Linked DNA regions of Thermus thermophilus. The protein of the gene in region 1 interacts with the protein of each later gene in a pairwise test. Links are inferred from orthologs where the notes say so. Each region holds a gene or a part of one and is shown on either strand. Other genes may lie near its edges.

Region 1 (7,854 bases):
ATCCCCGTGACCCCGGTGACGGAGACGGCGTAGACGAAGCCCGTGGCGTGGCGGACCACGGTGGCGATGCGGGCGTCCGTGGAGGTGGGGGCGAGGAGGAAGACCGTCTCCAGGCCGATCTCCTGGGCGAGGCGCACGAGGCCTGGGTCCTCGTCGGGAGGGAGGTCGGGGAGGATCACCCCCGTGGCCCCCGCCTGCTTGAAGAGGCCGAAGAAGCGCTCCGGCCCCCAGGCCAGGACGGGGTTCAGGTAGGTCATGAGGAAGAGGGGCTTTTCCGTCATGGCCCGCACCTCCCGCACGAGCTCCAGGGTCCCCTGGACGCTCATCCCCTTCCTCAGGGCCAGTTCGCTTGCCCGCTGGATCACGGGGCCGTCCCCCAGAGGGTCGGAGTAGGGGAGGCCGATCTCCAGAAGGTCGGCGTAGGGCAAAACCTCCTCCACCGCCTGCAAAAAGCCTTCCCGGCTGGGGAAGCCTGCGGTGAGGTAAGGGATGAGGGCGGCCCTTCCCTCGGACCGGGCCTTGGCGAAGGCCTCCTGGGTGGTCACAGCTCCCCTCCCAGAAGGCGCATGGCCTCGGTCACGTCCTTGTCCCCCCGGCCGGAGAGGTTGATGACCACCACCTGGTCCTTGTCCATCTCCGGCACCACCTTGGCGGCGTGGGCGATGGCGTGGGCCGATTCCAAGGCGGGGATGATGCCCTCAAGCCGCGCCAGGAGCTTGAAGCCCTCGAGGGCCTCCTCGTCCGTGACGCTGGCGTACTCCGCCACCCCGGCGTCGGCGTAGTAGCTGTGCTCCGGCCCCACCCCGGGGTAGTCCAGCCCCGCGGAGACGGAGTGGGCCGGGGTGATCTGGCCGTCGTGGTCGTAGAGGAGGTACATGTAGCTCCCGTGCAGCACCCCCCGCTTCCCCGCCCCGATGCTCGCGGCGTGCCTGCCCGTGGAAAGCCCCTCCCCGGCGGCCTCCACCCCAATGAGCCTGGGGCGCTCCTCCTCGGGCAGGTAGGCGAAGGGGGCGAAGAGGCCGATGGCGTTGGACCCGCCCCCCACCGCGGCGATGAGGGCGTCGGGGAGGCGGCCGAAAAGCTCCTGGCTTTGCCGCTTCACCTCCTCCCCGATGACGCTCTGGAAGTCCCGGACCATCATGGGGTAGGGGTGGGGGCCCACCACGGAACCCAGGATGTAGAAGGTGGTGCGCACGTTCGTGATCCAGTCGCGGATGGCCTCGTTGGTGGCGTCCTTGAGGGTGCGGCTCCCCGCGGCCACGGGCCGCACCTCGGCCCCGAGGAGCTTCATGCGGAAGACGTTTAAGGCCTGGCGCCTGACGTCCTCCTCCCCCATATAGACCACGCACTCCATGCCGAAGAGGGCCGCCACCGTGGCCACGCTCACCCCGTGCTGCCCCGCCCCCGTTTCGGCGATGACCCGCCTCTTGCCCATGCGCCTGGCCAGGAGGGCCTGGCCCAGGGTGTTGTTGATCTTGTGGGCCCCGGTGTGGAGGAGGTCCTCCCGCTTGAGGTAGACCTGGGCCCCGCCCCAGTGCTCGGAAAGCCGCTTGGCGTGGTAGAGGGGGGTGGGCCTGCCGGCGAACTGCCTGAGGTAGTGGTCCAGCTCCTCCAGGAAGGCCGGATCCTTCTTGGCCTCCCGGTAGGCGGCCTCCAGCTCCTCCAGGGCGGGGATCAGGGTCTCGGGCACGTACCGCCCCCCGTAGGGGCCGAACCGCCCCCTCGCGTCGGGCAAGGGAAAGTCGGGTAGGGTCAGCATGCTTCGCTCCCTAAAGGCGCCTCGCGCCAAGACAACTCCCATCCTACCCCGGAGGGGCCTCCCGGTAAACTCGGGGGGATGGAAGGGCCTCTCACGATCCCGGTCTTGGACAAGGGCTTCGTCCGCCTGGTGGACCAGATGGGGGACGACCGCGCCATCGTCCAGGCGGCCCGGGTGTCCTACGGGGAAGGGACGAAGACGGTGCGGGAGGACGCCGCCCTCATTGACTACCTCATGCGCCACCGCCACACAAGCCCCTTTGAGATGGTGGTCTTCAAGTTTCACGTCAAGGCCCCCATCTTCGTGGTCAGGCAGTGGTTCCGCCACCGCACGGCGAGCGTCAACGAGGTCTCGGGGCGCTACTCCATCCTCAAGGAGGAGTTCTACGAGCCCGAGGCCTTCCGCAGGCAGGCGAGGAGGAACAAGCAGGCTTCGGAAGGGGCCCTCCTGGACGAGGAGGCCTTGGCCCTCCTAAGGAGGGTGGAGCAGGAGGCCTACGGGGCCTACCGGGCCCTTCTGGAGAAGGGCGTGGCCCGGGAGATGGCCCGGATGGTCCTTCCCCTCAACCTCTACACCGAGTTCTACTGGAAGCAGGACCTGCACAACCTCTTCCACTTCCTCAAGCTCCGCCTCGCCCCCGAGGCCCAGTGGGAGATCCGCCAGTACGCCCAGGCCATCGCCGAAATCGTCAAGGAGAGGGTCCCCTTGGCCTGGGCCGCCTTTGAGGAGCACCTTTTAGGAGGGGCTCTTCTCTCCCGCACGGAGCTTCGGGCCCTAAGGGGCCTCCTCACCCCCGAGGTCTACGAGAAGGCCCTGGCCTCTTTGGGCCTCGAGGGAAGCCGCCTTAGGGAGGCCCTGGAGAAGCTCTTCGGGCCCGGGGAGGTCCCTTAGACGAGCTCTTCCGCCTTCTTCCCCGTGCGGGCCTCTATGAGCCGGTAAAGCTCCTCCTCCGTGAGGGTGGGGACCCCTAAGGCCTTGGCCTTTTCCAGCTTGCTCCCCGGGGCCTCCCCCACCACGAGGTAGCTCGTCTTGCGGCTCACGGCGTCCGTCACCTTGGCCCCAAGGCGCCGGAGGAGGGCCTTCACCTCCTCCCGGGGGCGGGAAAGCTCCCCGGTGATCACGAAGGTGAGCCCTTTAAGGGCCTCCCCGCCCTTCTCCTTGGCCTCCATCTCCACCCCCGCCTCCTTGAGCCTTCGCACCAGGTGGCGGAAGGCGGGGTCCCTCAGGGTTTCCAGGATGGCCCTCGCCGTGAGCTCCCCCACCTCCTCCACCTCCAAAAGCTCCTCCAGGCTGGCCTCGAGGAGGCGGTCCATGGTCTGGAACTTGGCCGCCAGGTTCCGGGCCAGGACCTCCCCCACTCCCGGAAGCCCCAGGGCGTAGAGGAGGCGCTCTAGGCCCCTTTTCTTGCTCTCCTCTATCTGGCGGAGGAGGTTTTGGGCGCTCTTTTCCCCCATGCGCTCCAGGCCCACCAGGTCTTCCTTCCTCAGGCGGTAGAGGTCGGCCACGTCCTTGACCAGGCCCTTCTCCAAAAGCTTCTCAACGAGCTTCTCCCCCAGGCCCTGGATGTCCATGGCCTTGCGGGAGGCGAAGTGGCGGATGGCCTCAAAGCGCTTGGCGGGGCACAAGGGGTTGGGGCAGCGGTGGACCTTCCCCTCCTGGATGAGGCGATGGCCGCACTCGGGGCAGGCCTCGGGCCAGCGCACGGGCCGCTCCTTTCCCGTGCGCCGCTCCTTGAGGACCCGGAGGACCTCGGGGATGACCCCGCCCGCCTTGTGCACCAAAACCCAGTCCCCGATGCGGATGTCCAGCTCCTCTATGTAGCTTTCGTTGTGCAGGGTGACCCGGGAAACCTCGCTGCCCTCTAGGAAGACGGGCTCGAGGACCCCCACCGGGGTCACCCGCCCGGTGCGCCCCACCTGGAAGACCACGTCCAAAAGCCGGGTCTCCTTCTCCTCGGCGGGGAACTTGTAGGCGATGGCGAAGCGGGGGGCGCGGGCGGTGTAGCCGAGCTCCCGCCAAAGTTGCAAATCGTCCAGCTTCACCACCACCCCGTCCGCCTCAAAGGGAAGCTCCCGCCGCTTCTTCAGCCAGTCCTGGTAGATTCCCTCCACCCCTTCCGCCCCCACGGCCCGCGCGTAGCCGTGCTCCACGGGGAAGCCCTTCTCCTTGAGCCAGTGGAGGAGGGCGAACTGGGTCGCCACCCCTTCCCTCTCCACCTCTTCCAGCCCGAGCCCCAGGGCGTAGAAGGTGGCCCTGAGGCCCCGCTTGGCGGTGATGCGGGGGTCTTTTTGCCTTAGGGAGCCCGCCGCGGCGTTCCTAGGGTTTTTGAAGATCTTCTCCCCCCGCTCCTCCAGCTCCTCGTTGAGCCGGAGGAAGGCCGCTATGGGCATGTAGACCTCGCCCCGGACCTCGAGGCGCTCCGGCACCCCCTTGAGCCTCCTCGGGATGGTGGGGATGGTGAGGAGGTTCTGGGTCACCTCCTCCCCCACCTCCCCGTCCCCCCGGGTGGCCCCGTAGACCAGGACCCCATCCTCGTAGTAGAGGTTGACGGAAAGGCCGTCCACCTTGTGCTCCACGGTGTAGGCGAAGGGGCCCTTCCGGCCCAGGGCCCGCTCTATCCGCTCCTCAAAGGCCCTGACCTCATCCAGGGTGAAGGCGTTGTCCAAGGAGTACATGCGGGTGGGGTGGCGGACGGGGCGGAAGGTGGCCTCGAGGGGCCTCGCCCCCACTTGCTCCGTGGGGGAGTCCGGGCTTTTGAGCTCGGGAAAGCGCTCCTCAAGCTCCTTGAGCTCCCTAAGAAGCCGGTCGTACTCGGCGTCGGAGATCTCCGGGTCCGCCAGGACGTAGTAGCGGTAGTTGTGGTAGCGGATGAGGTCCCGTAGCTCGTTCACCCGCTTCCTCGCCTCTTCCAGGGTCATGACCCTAGTGTACCTTGGGCTATACTTTTCCTTGGACTAGGGGTGCGCCCCCTATCCCGAAAGGAGGCGTTATGAGGAGGCTTTTATGGTTGCTCACCTTAGGCGCGCTCGCCGTGGCCCTCACGGCCTGCCCCAGGAAAGCGGAGGAGCAGGCCGCCACGGAGACGGCTCCGGCCGAAGGGACGACCCTTCCCGGGGCCGACATCCGGGTGGGGCTTGCTTTTGACGCCGGCGGCAAGTTTGACCGCTCCTTCAACCAGTCCGCCTGGGAAGGGGCGCAGCGGGCGGCCCAGGAGCTCGGCGTCCAGATCTTTGACTTTGAACCCGCCGACCCCTCCCAGGTGGGCCAGGGCATCCGCACCTTCGCCGAGGAAGGGTTTGACCTGGTGATCGGGGTGGGCTTCGCCAACGAGCCCGCCATCACCGCCACGGCCGAGGAGTTCCCCAAGGTGAAGTTCGCCGTGATTGACGCCGTGCCCGGGGAAGGGCAGCTGGCCAACGCCCTGGGCGTGGTCTTCCGGGAGCACGAGGGGAGCTTCCTCGTGGGCTACGTGGCGGGCAAGCTCTCCCGCACCGGCGTGGTGGGGTTCATCGGCGGCATGGACATCCCCCTCATCCACAAGTTTGAGGCGGGCTTCCGCGCCGGGGCGGAGTACGCCTTCCAGGAGGACGGGATCCAGGGCCGGGTCCTGGTGGGCTACGTGGGCAACACCCCCGCCGCCTGGAACGACCCCGCCAAGGCCAAGGAGATCGCCTCCAGCCAGGCCCGCCAGGGGGCGGACATCATCTACGCCGCCGCCGGGGGCTCCGGCCTTGGCCTCATTGACTTCGTGAAGGAGGAGATGTGCCTCAGGGAAGGCAGGGCCGTACGCTTCGTCCGCGAGGACCGCTTCGCCGACGTGCCCAAGTACCCCGCCTACGAGGAGAAGTGCGGCGAGGGCGCCACGCCCCTCTTCTTCATCGGCGTGGACTCCAACCAGAACTACCTCGGCGACACCGACAACGACCCCACCACCCTCAACCACGGCCTGACCTCCATGGTCAAGCGGGTGGACGTGGCCGTGTACGACGCCATCAAGAGCGTCGTGGACGGCACCTTCCAGGGCGGGGTCAAGGACCTAGGCCTCGCCGAGGAGGGCGTGGGCTACGCCCTGGACGAGTACAACCAGGCCCTGATCCCGGAGGAGGTGAAGGCCCGCCTCGAGGAGCTGAAGCAGGCCATCATCAACGGGGAGATCCAGGTGCCCGAAACCCGCTAAGGGGCAGGGGCCCAAAGGCCGGGGCCTTTTGGCCCCGGTTTTCCCGTATACTCCTCCCGTGGCGAAGGCCCTGGTCCTCAAGGACATCACCAAGCGCTTCCCCCTGGTCCTGGCCAACGACCGCATCGGCCTGGACCTGGAGTGGGGCGAGGTCCTGGCCCTGGTGGGGGAAAACGGCGCGGGCAAGTCCACCCTCATGAAGATCGTCTACGGCCTCCAGCCCCCGGACGCCGGGGAGATGTGGGTGGACGGGAAGCCCTACCGGCCCAAAAGCCCCCAGGACGCCATCAGGGCGGGCATCGGCATGGTCCACCAGCACTTCATGCTGGTGGAGCCCTTCACCGTCTTGGAGAACCTGGTCCTGGGCCTCGAGCCCGGAAGCCCCCTCTTCCTGGACCTGGAGGCGGCCAGGAGGCGGGCGGTCCGCCTCATGGAGGAGCTGGGCTTTGAAGTGCCCCTGGACGAGAAAGTGGAGAACCTCCCCGTGGGCCTGCAGCAGCGGGTGGAGATCCTCAAGGCCCTCTACCGGGAGGCCAAAATCCTCATCCTGGACGAGCCCACCGCCGTCCTCACCCCCCAGGAGGCCGAGGAGCTCTTCCGTTTCCTAAGGGGCTACGTGGCGAGGGGGAACGCCGCCATCTTCATCAGCCACAAGCTGAAGGAGGTCCTCCAGGTGGCGGACCGCATCACGGTGATCCGGGACGGGAAGGTGGTGGGCACGGTGCGGGCCGAGGAGACCTCCCTGGAAGCCCTCGCCCGGATGATGGTGGGCCGGGAGGTGGTCTTGCGGGTGGAGAAGGGGCCGGCGAGGCCGGGGGAGGTGGTCTTGGAGGTGGAGGGCCTCGAGGCCCCGCCCCGCCTCAAGGGGGTGAGCTTCCAGGTGCGGGCCGGGGAGATCGTGGGCATCGCCGGGGTGGAAGGGAACGGCCAGACCGAGCTCGTGGAGGCTCTCACCGGCCTCAGGCCCTTTAGGGGCAAGGCCCTCCTCCTGGGCCGGCCCCTTCCCCCCTCGGCCCGGGGGGTCAGGGACTTTGGGGTAAGCCACGTGCCCGAGGACCGGCTCGCCCGCGGCCTCGTCCTGGACTTCTCCGTGAAGGAGAACGCCGTCCTCGGGGACCAGCACCGACCTCCCTTCCGAGGGTTTTTGGGCTTCCTGGAAGACGAAGCGGCCGAGGAGCACGCCAGAAGGCTCGTGGAGGCTTACGATGTCCGCCCCCGCTCCACCGCCCTCTCCGCCCGCCGCTTCTCCGGGGGGAACCAGCAGAAGATCGTGGTGGGAAGAGAGGTCCTACGAAGCCCAAGGCTTCTCGTGGCCGCCCAGCCCACCCGGGGCGTGGACGTGGGGGCCATTGAGTTCATCCACAAGGAGCTCGTCAAGGCCCGGGACCAGGGGCTCGCCGTCCTCCTCGTCTCCGCCGACCTCTCGGAGATCCTCGCCCTCTCCGACCGCATCCTGGTGATGCACGGGGGGCGCATCGTGGGGGAGCTCGCCCCGGAGGAGGCCACGGAGGAAAGGCTCGGCCTCCTCATGGCCGGGGTGACCGCCTAAGGCCCTCCCCGTTCCCGGCCGGGGAAGCCCTCTGAGGGCCTTTTGCCGGGGCCCGCACGCCGGCGCAAGCCGGCGTGGGGTGGCCTTACTCGCGAAGCTCCCCGGCCACCCGGCCGAGGACCACCACCTCCCCCGTCTTGAGGGCGTAGCGCACCCGCTCGCCCCGGACGAAGCCCTTCTCGTCCCGGCTCTCCACGCCGCCGTAGAGGTAGGCGTACCCCTCCTTCTCCCGGAGAAGCGCCCGCTCCGCCCGGGTGGTGCGGCCCCCCTGGACGAACTCCACGCCCCCAAGAAGCCAGAGGGCGTCCTCGTCCAGGAAGTAGCGGAGGGCCTGGGCCTTGCCCTTTAGGGGCTTCTCCCCTTCCCGGC
Region 2 (6,872 bases), 870 kb from region 1 along the record:
CCGTCCAGGATCTGGGGTATACCCCCCTCTTCCCGGACCGCGGCTTTGACCGGGCTTCCCTGAGGCAAAAGCTCCAGGGGTGGGGCATGGGCTTCCTCCTCCGCCTCTAGTAGAACCGGGAGGTGGAACCCCAAGGGGGGAAGCGCCTTCCCCTGAAGGAGGGCTACCAGCGTGTGGTCCACCCCCTGCGGGAGGAGGTCCGCCTTTTCGGACACGGTGGGGAGGGGGTAGAAGTCACCCTCCTGGTGTACCCAGGGGGTCGGGATCCCTGGTATCTGGCCTATTCGGGCCCTTTTGGGGGGGAGCCGCCCTATGGGTGGCGGATGTGGATTGAAGAGGGGTTTAGGGACCTGAAGGGGCAGGGGTTTGGGCTGGACCGCCATCGGCTGCGGACGGGGGCGAGCCTCAGGGGGTGGTTATGGCTTCTGGCCTTGGGGATGGCGCTCTTGGTCCTTCTGGGGGCGCGCTTGCAGGGCAGGGAATGGCTTCCCCGGCTCCTGGCCCATCCCGAGCGGCAGAGCCTCTTCCGTCTGGGCCGGATCGCCCTGGCCCAGGGACCCCTGCCTTGGAGGGAAGCCGTGCGGGCAGCGCTGGTCCGGTTGCCTCAGGAACTGGGAGGAGGAAAGGGATGAGCGTTCAGCTGGACAGGTCTTGGCAAACGGGAGGAGGGGTGGTATAAAAGGGGAGTATGCCCTTCGGGGCTTGTGCACACGAGAGCGGGGAGTAGTGGCTCTCCCCCTCCTTTTCGTGTGGCAGAAGGCTAGAGGAGGATAGAGGCGGCATGGAAGACAAGGCGACCCAGACCCCGGAACAGACCTTCAGCATGGAAGAGGCCCTTCAGGAGACGGAGGCCCGGCTGGAGAAGCGCGTGCGCCCCGGGCAGATCCTGACGGGCAAGGTGGTTCTGGTGGGCTCGGAAGGCGTGGCGGTGGACATCGGCGCCAAGACCGAGGGCATCATCCCCTTCAACCAGCTCACCACCAAGCCCCTCTCCGAGGAGGAACTCAGGAACCTTCTGAGCCCTGGGGACGAGGTGAAGGTCCAGGTGCTCCGGGTGGACCCCGAGACGGGCCAGATCCTGCTCTCCCGGAAGAAGATCGAGGCCCAGGAGAAGTGGGACCGGGTCCAGGAGCTTTACGAGAAGGGCGAGCCCGTCACCGTGACCATCAAGGAGCGGGTGAAGGGGGGCGTGGTCGCCGAGCTGGACGGTGTCCAGGGCTTCATGCCCGCCTCCCAGCTGGACCTTAGGCGCGTCCCGAACCTGGACGAGTTCGTGGGCCAGCAGGTCCTGGCCAAGATCATTGAGTTCCACCGCCGTAAAGGCCGGGTCATCCTCTCCCGCCGGGCGGTGCTGGAGGAGGAGCAGAAGCGGGCCCGGGAGGCCTTCCTCAAGAGCCTCGAGCCCGGCCAGGTGGTGGAGGGCACCGTGGTGGAGGTGACCGACTTCGGGGTCTTCGTCAACCTGGGCCCCGTGGACGGCTTGGTCCACCGCTCCGAGATCACCTGGGGGCGGTTCAACCACCCCCGCGAGGTGATCCAGAAGGGCCAGAAGGTGAAGGCCCAGGTCCTCTCCGTGGACCCCGAGAAGGAGCGGGTCAACCTCTCCATCAAGGCCCTCATCCCCGACCCCTGGACCACGGTGGCGGAGAAGTACCCCGTGGGCACCCGGGTCCGGGGCAAGGTGGTGGGCCTCACCCAGTTCGGGGCCTTCGTGGAGGTGGAGCCGGGCCTCGAGGGCCTGATCCACATCTCCGAGCTCTCCTGGACCAAGCGGCCCAAGCACCCCTCCGAGGTGGTGAAGGAGGGGGACGAGGTGGAGGCCGTGGTCCTGCGCCTGGACCCCGAGGAGCGCCGCCTCTCCCTGGGCCTCAAGCAGACCCAGCCCGATCCCTGGCAGCAGCTCACGGAGAAGTACCCGCCCGGCACCGTGCTGAAGGGCAAGGTTACCGGGGTCACGGACTTCGGGGTCTTCGTGGAGATTGAGCCCGGCATTGAGGGGCTCGTCCACGTCTCCGAGCTGGACCACAAGCGGGTGGAGAACCCGGCCGCCCTCTTCAAGAAGGGGGACGAGATGGAGGTCGTGGTCCTCAACATTGACCCGGTGGAGCAGCGGGTCTCCCTCTCCCGCAAGCGCCTCCTTCCGCCCCCCCTGCCCCAGGAGGAGGAGCGGCCCCGCCGCGCCCGCTCGGGCAAGGAGCGCGCCCGCCGCAAGGGGGCGCCCCGCCGGGAGGACCGGAGGGAGTACGAGTACGGCGCCGTGGCGGAGTACAACCTCTACGACGCCTCCAGCGTGCCCACCACCACGGCCACGGTGAAGCTCGGCGACCTCTACGGCGACCTCTTGGCGAGCCTGGGCTTCGAGGAGGAGGCTGAGGAGAAGAGCCGAGGCTAAGACCCTTTCCCAGGCCCCGCGCTGGAAAAGTCCGGCGCGGGGCTTTCGTGTGGAAGCGCCCCGGCGCAAAGGCGTATCATGGGGGCGTGCGCGCGTCCCTACGTCCCTAGCGGGGGGAAGGGTTTTTGCGGCCCCTTCCCTCCTAGGGAGGGGCTTTTTTGAGGAGGAGCCATGGAGAAGTACAACCCGCACGCCATTGAGGCCAAGTGGCAGCGCTTCTGGGAGGAGAAGGGGTTCATGAAGGCCAAGGACCTCCCGGGGGGCCGGGGGAAGCAGTACGTCCTCGTCATGTTCCCCTACCCCTCGGGGGACCTGCACATGGGCCACCTGAAGAACTACACCATGGGGGACGTCCTGGCCCGCTTCCGCCGGATGCAGGGCTACGAGGTCCTCCACCCCATGGGCTGGGACGCTTTTGGCCTTCCGGCGGAGAACGCCGCCCTGAAGTTCGGCGTCCACCCTAAGGACTGGACCTACGCCAACATCCGCCAGGCCAAGGAGAGCCTCCGGCTCATGGGCATCCTCTACGACTGGGACCGGGAGGTCACCACCTGCGAGCCCGAGTACTACCGCTGGAACCAGTGGATCTTCCTCAAGATGTGGGAAAAGGGCCTGGCCTACCGGGCGAAGGGCCTCGTCAACTGGTGCCCCAAGTGCCAGACGGTCCTCGCCAACGAGCAGGTGGTGGAGGGGCGGTGCTGGCGGCACGAGGACACCCCCGTGGAGAAGCGGGAGCTGGAGCAGTGGTACCTGCGCATCACCGCCTACGCCGAGAGGCTCCTTAAGGACCTCGAGGGCCTGGACTGGCCCGAGAAGGTCAAGGCCATGCAAAGGGCCTGGATCGGCCGCTCCGAGGGGGCGGAGATCCTCTTCCCCGTGGAGGGGAAGGAGGTGAAGATCCCCGTCTTCACCACCCGGCCCGACACCCTCTTCGGGGCCACCTTCCTCGTGCTCGCCCCGGAGCACCCCCTCACCCTGGAGCTCGCCGCCCCCGAGAGGCGGGAGGAGGTCCTGGCCTACGTGGAGGCCGCCAAGCGCAAGACGGAGATTGAGCGCCAGGCGGAAGGCAGGGAGAAGACCGGGGTCTTCCTCGGGGCCTACGCCCTAAACCCCGCCACGGGGGAGAGGGTCCCCATCTGGACCGCGGACTACGTGCTCTATGGCTACGGCACCGGGGCCATCATGGCCGTCCCCGCCCACGACCAGAGGGACTACGAGTTCGCCAGGAAGTTCGGCCTTCCCATCAAGAAGGTGATTGAGCGGCCTGAAGACCCCCTCCCCGAGCCCCTGGAAAGGGCCTACGAGGAGCCCGGGATCATGGTGAACTCCGGGCCCTTTGACGGCACGCCAAGCGAGGAGGGGAAGAAGAGGGTCATCGCCTGGCTGGAGGAGAAGGGCCTGGGTAAGGGCCGGGTCACCTACCGCCTCCGGGACTGGCTCATCAGCCGCCAGCGCTACTGGGGAACCCCCATCCCCATGGTCCACTGCGAGGCCTGCGGGGTGGTCCCCGTCCCCGAGGAGGAGCTTCCCGTGCTCCTTCCCGACCTCAAGGACGTGGAGGACATCCGCCCCAAGGGGAAAAGCCCCCTGGAGGCCCACCCCGAGTTCTACGAGACCACCTGCCCCAGGTGCGGCGGCCCCGCCAAGCGGGACACGGACACCATGGACACCTTCTTTGACAGCAGCTGGTACTACCTGCGCTACACCGACCCCCACAACGACCGCCTCCCCTTTGACCCCGAGAAGGCGAACGCCTGGATGCCCGTGGACCAGTACATCGGCGGGGTGGAGCACGCGGTGCTTCACCTCCTCTACAGCCGCTTCTTCACCAAGTTCCTCCACGACCTGGGGATGGTGAAGGTGGAGGAGCCCTTCCAGGGCCTCTTCACCCAGGGCATGGTCCTCGCCTGGACGGACTTTGGCCCCGTGGAAGTGGAAGGCGAGGTGGTGCGCCTCCCCGAGCCCACCCGCATCCGGCTGGAGATCCCGGAAAGCGCCCTCTCCCTGGAGGACGTGCGGAAGATGGGGGCCGAGCTCAGGCCCCACGAGGACGGCACCCTCCACCTCTGGAAGCCCGCCGTCATGAGCAAGTCCAAGGGCAACGGCGTCATGGTGGGGCCCTTCGTGAAGGAGCAGGGGGCGGACATCGCCCGCATCACCATCCTCTTCGCCGCGCCCCCGGAGAACGAGATGGTCTGGACGGAGGAGGGGGTCCAGGGGGCCTGGCGCTTCCTGAACCGCATCTACCGGCGGGTGGCCGAGGACCGGGAGGCCCTTTTGGCGACGAGCGAGGTCTTCCAGGCGGAGGCGTTGGAGGGGAAGGACCGGGAGCTTTACGGTAAGCTCCACGAGACCCTGAAGAAGGTCACGGAGGACCTCGAGGCCCTCCGCTTCAACACCGCCATCGCCGCCCTCATGGAGTTCCTGAACGCCCTCTACGAGTACCGCAAGGACCGCCCCGTGACCCCCGTTTACCGCACCGCCCTCCGCTACTACCTGCAGATGCTCTTCCCCTTCGCCCCCCACCTGGCCGAGGAGCTTTGGCACTGGTTCTGGCCCGATAGCCTCTTCCAGGCGGGCTGGCCCGAGCTGGACGAGAAGGCCCTGGAGAAGGACGTGGTGGAGGTGGCCGTCCAGGTGAACGGGCGGGTGCGGGGGACGATCCGAATCCCCAAGGACGCCCCCCTGGAGGTGGCGCGGGCCGAGGCCCTTAAGGTGCGAAACGTCCAGGCCCACCTCGAGGGCAAGGAGGTGGTGAAGGAGATCTACGTCCCGGGGAAGATCCTCAACCTGGTAGTGCGGGGCTAGGGAGGCTGAGGCGGGTGGGGAGGGCCTTGGCCACCTCCCCCTTGGCCGGGGTGAGGAAGAGCCCCTCCCCGCCCCCCGAAGGCGAGGAGCCTCCCGTAGCCCAGGAAGAACCCCTCGGGGTCCAGGAGGCCGTAGAGCCGGTCCCAGAGGGGCGGGCCCTCGAGGGGGGCAAGCCTCGGCCCCGCTTCCTGAAAGTGGGCGAGGAGCCTTTCCTGCCGGTTTTTCCGCCTCTCCGCCGGGGTCTTCCTCCGGGCCTCGGGGAGGGGAGGGAGGAGGCGCACCCGGAGGTCCTTCCGCCAGGCGAGGGCCCTGTAGAGCTCCTCCGCCTCCAGGACCGCCACCTCTACGGGGTTTAGGGCGTCCACCTGCAAAAGGCGGTACCCCGGGTCCAAAAGCCCGTCCGTGTCCGCCACCGCGGGGCTTCCTTGGGGGATGAGGCGGGCCAGGCGCAGGGCCGCCACCAGGGCCTTCGCCTCCGCCCCCGCCGGGGAGAGGGTGCCCAAAAGGGTCCGGCGCACCAGGAGGAGGCGCCCCTCCCGATGGAGGAAGAGGGAGAAGGTCCCGGGAAGGGCCCCCTGCCCCGGGTCCAGGTCCAGGAGGAAGGCCTCGCCCGCCTTCTGGAGGAGCCGCCTGGCCAGGGTGGTCTTTCCCGCGTCCGTGGGGCCCAGGAGGAGGAGCATCTTATCTCCCTGTTTCCTTCGCCCGACTGGCCTTTAGAAACGCCTTGCCGGGGCCTCCACGCCGGCATGTAGCCTCAGGGACCCAGCTTGCGCTTGAGGTAGGCCAGAAGCTCCTCCAGAGCGAGCCTGAGCCGCCTCTGTTCCTCCGCCAGGGCCTCGAGGGGGTCCTTCCGCTCCTCCCCGACGAGGGTCTTGAAGAGGAGGGTGGGGTTGCCGCAGGTGGGGCAGGCGAGCCCCTGGGGGTTTGCGGAGTAGGCGTAGAAGATCCGGGTGCGGCACCTGGGGCAGAGGAGGTACTTGAGCCCCGGGGCCTCCCCCCGCCTTAGGGCCGCCTCCAAGGCCACGGCCTCCTCGGGGGCGAAGCCGAGAAAGTAGTCCTCCCCGACCCTCAAGGGGTCTTGAGGAACCGCCGTGGCCTTGAGCTCCCCCTTCTTCCCCTTGGGGGTCTCCCAGGTGACCCCGTTCCAGCGGAAGTGGCGGAGGTGTTGCTTCCCCTCCCGGTCCACGATCTCCACGATGAGCTCCAGCTCGGGGTCCTCAGGGTAGTAGTAGAGGCGCACCGCCTGGGCCCCGGGAAGGGCGGGCAGGGTGTGGACGTAGGGCCCCTTTCCCTTGGCCGGGTAGCCCACCAGGCGCTGAAGGTCGTAGAGGGTGAGGCCGGGGCGGGAGGGGCCCCCGAAGAGGAGTTCCTCCACCCGTCGGAAGGCGGCCTCGAGGCCCGGGTCCATGGCCAAAGTCTACTAGAACCCCTAAGGCCAAAAGACGCAGTAGGGCCGAAGTACCGCGTGCTTCCCGCCCCCGTAGCGGGAGAGCATGGCCTCCTGCACCCCCCTCTCCGGCCAGAGGTAGTCCACCACGAGGGGGGCGTCCTCGTTCTCCGCCCCGCCCAGGTTCCAGGGCCCTGCCTCCTTGGCCACGGGCCGGAAGTGGTCGGGGCCGTAGCCGTCCTGGCTGCCCACGAGCACGTAGAAGCAGACCCGTTGCCCCGGGGC

Evidence for each region. The genes of interacting proteins can lie anywhere in the genome.
Region 2: the proteins of ligA (region 1) and leuS interact in binary tests that used the Escherichia coli proteins (3 or more experiments, as listed by UniProt). The link is inferred for Thermus thermophilus from one-to-one orthologs.

Annotation. Positions count from the first base shown.
Region 1 is NZ_AP025158.1:1,018,237-1,026,090, reverse strand. What follows is about bases 2,163-5,057. They hold ligA (NAD-dependent DNA ligase LigA), read right to left. Parts: upstream 4,678-5,057; coding sequence 2,647-4,677; downstream 2,163-2,646. Other genes in these bases: TthTMY_RS05515 (BMP family lipoprotein), read left to right, coding at 4,749-5,057; thyX (FAD-dependent thymidylate synthase), read left to right, coding at 2,163-2,650. Outside these bases: trpA (tryptophan synthase subunit alpha), read right to left, coding at 1-545; trpB (tryptophan synthase subunit beta), read right to left, coding at 542-1,801; more of thyX, read left to right, coding at 1,838-2,162; more of TthTMY_RS05515, read left to right, coding at 5,058-5,936; TthTMY_RS05510 (ABC transporter ATP-binding protein), read left to right, coding at 5,995-7,485; TthTMY_RS05505 (hypothetical protein), read right to left, coding at 7,571-7,854. UniProt on the Escherichia coli protein: DNA ligase that catalyzes the formation of phosphodiester linkages between 5'-phosphoryl and 3'-hydroxyl groups in double-stranded DNA using NAD as a coenzyme and as the energy source for the reaction.
Region 2 is NZ_AP025158.1:1,890,666-1,897,537, reverse strand. Bases 2,252-5,400 are described here. They hold leuS (leucine--tRNA ligase), read left to right. Parts: upstream 2,252-2,563; coding sequence 2,564-5,200; downstream 5,201-5,400. Other genes in these bases: TthTMY_RS10190 (30S ribosomal protein S1), read left to right, coding at 2,252-2,392. Also shown: more of TthTMY_RS10190, read left to right, coding at 782-2,251; TthTMY_RS10175 (hypothetical protein), read right to left, coding at 5,955-6,608; TthTMY_RS10170 (glucodextranase DOMON-like domain-containing protein), read right to left, coding at 6,630-6,872.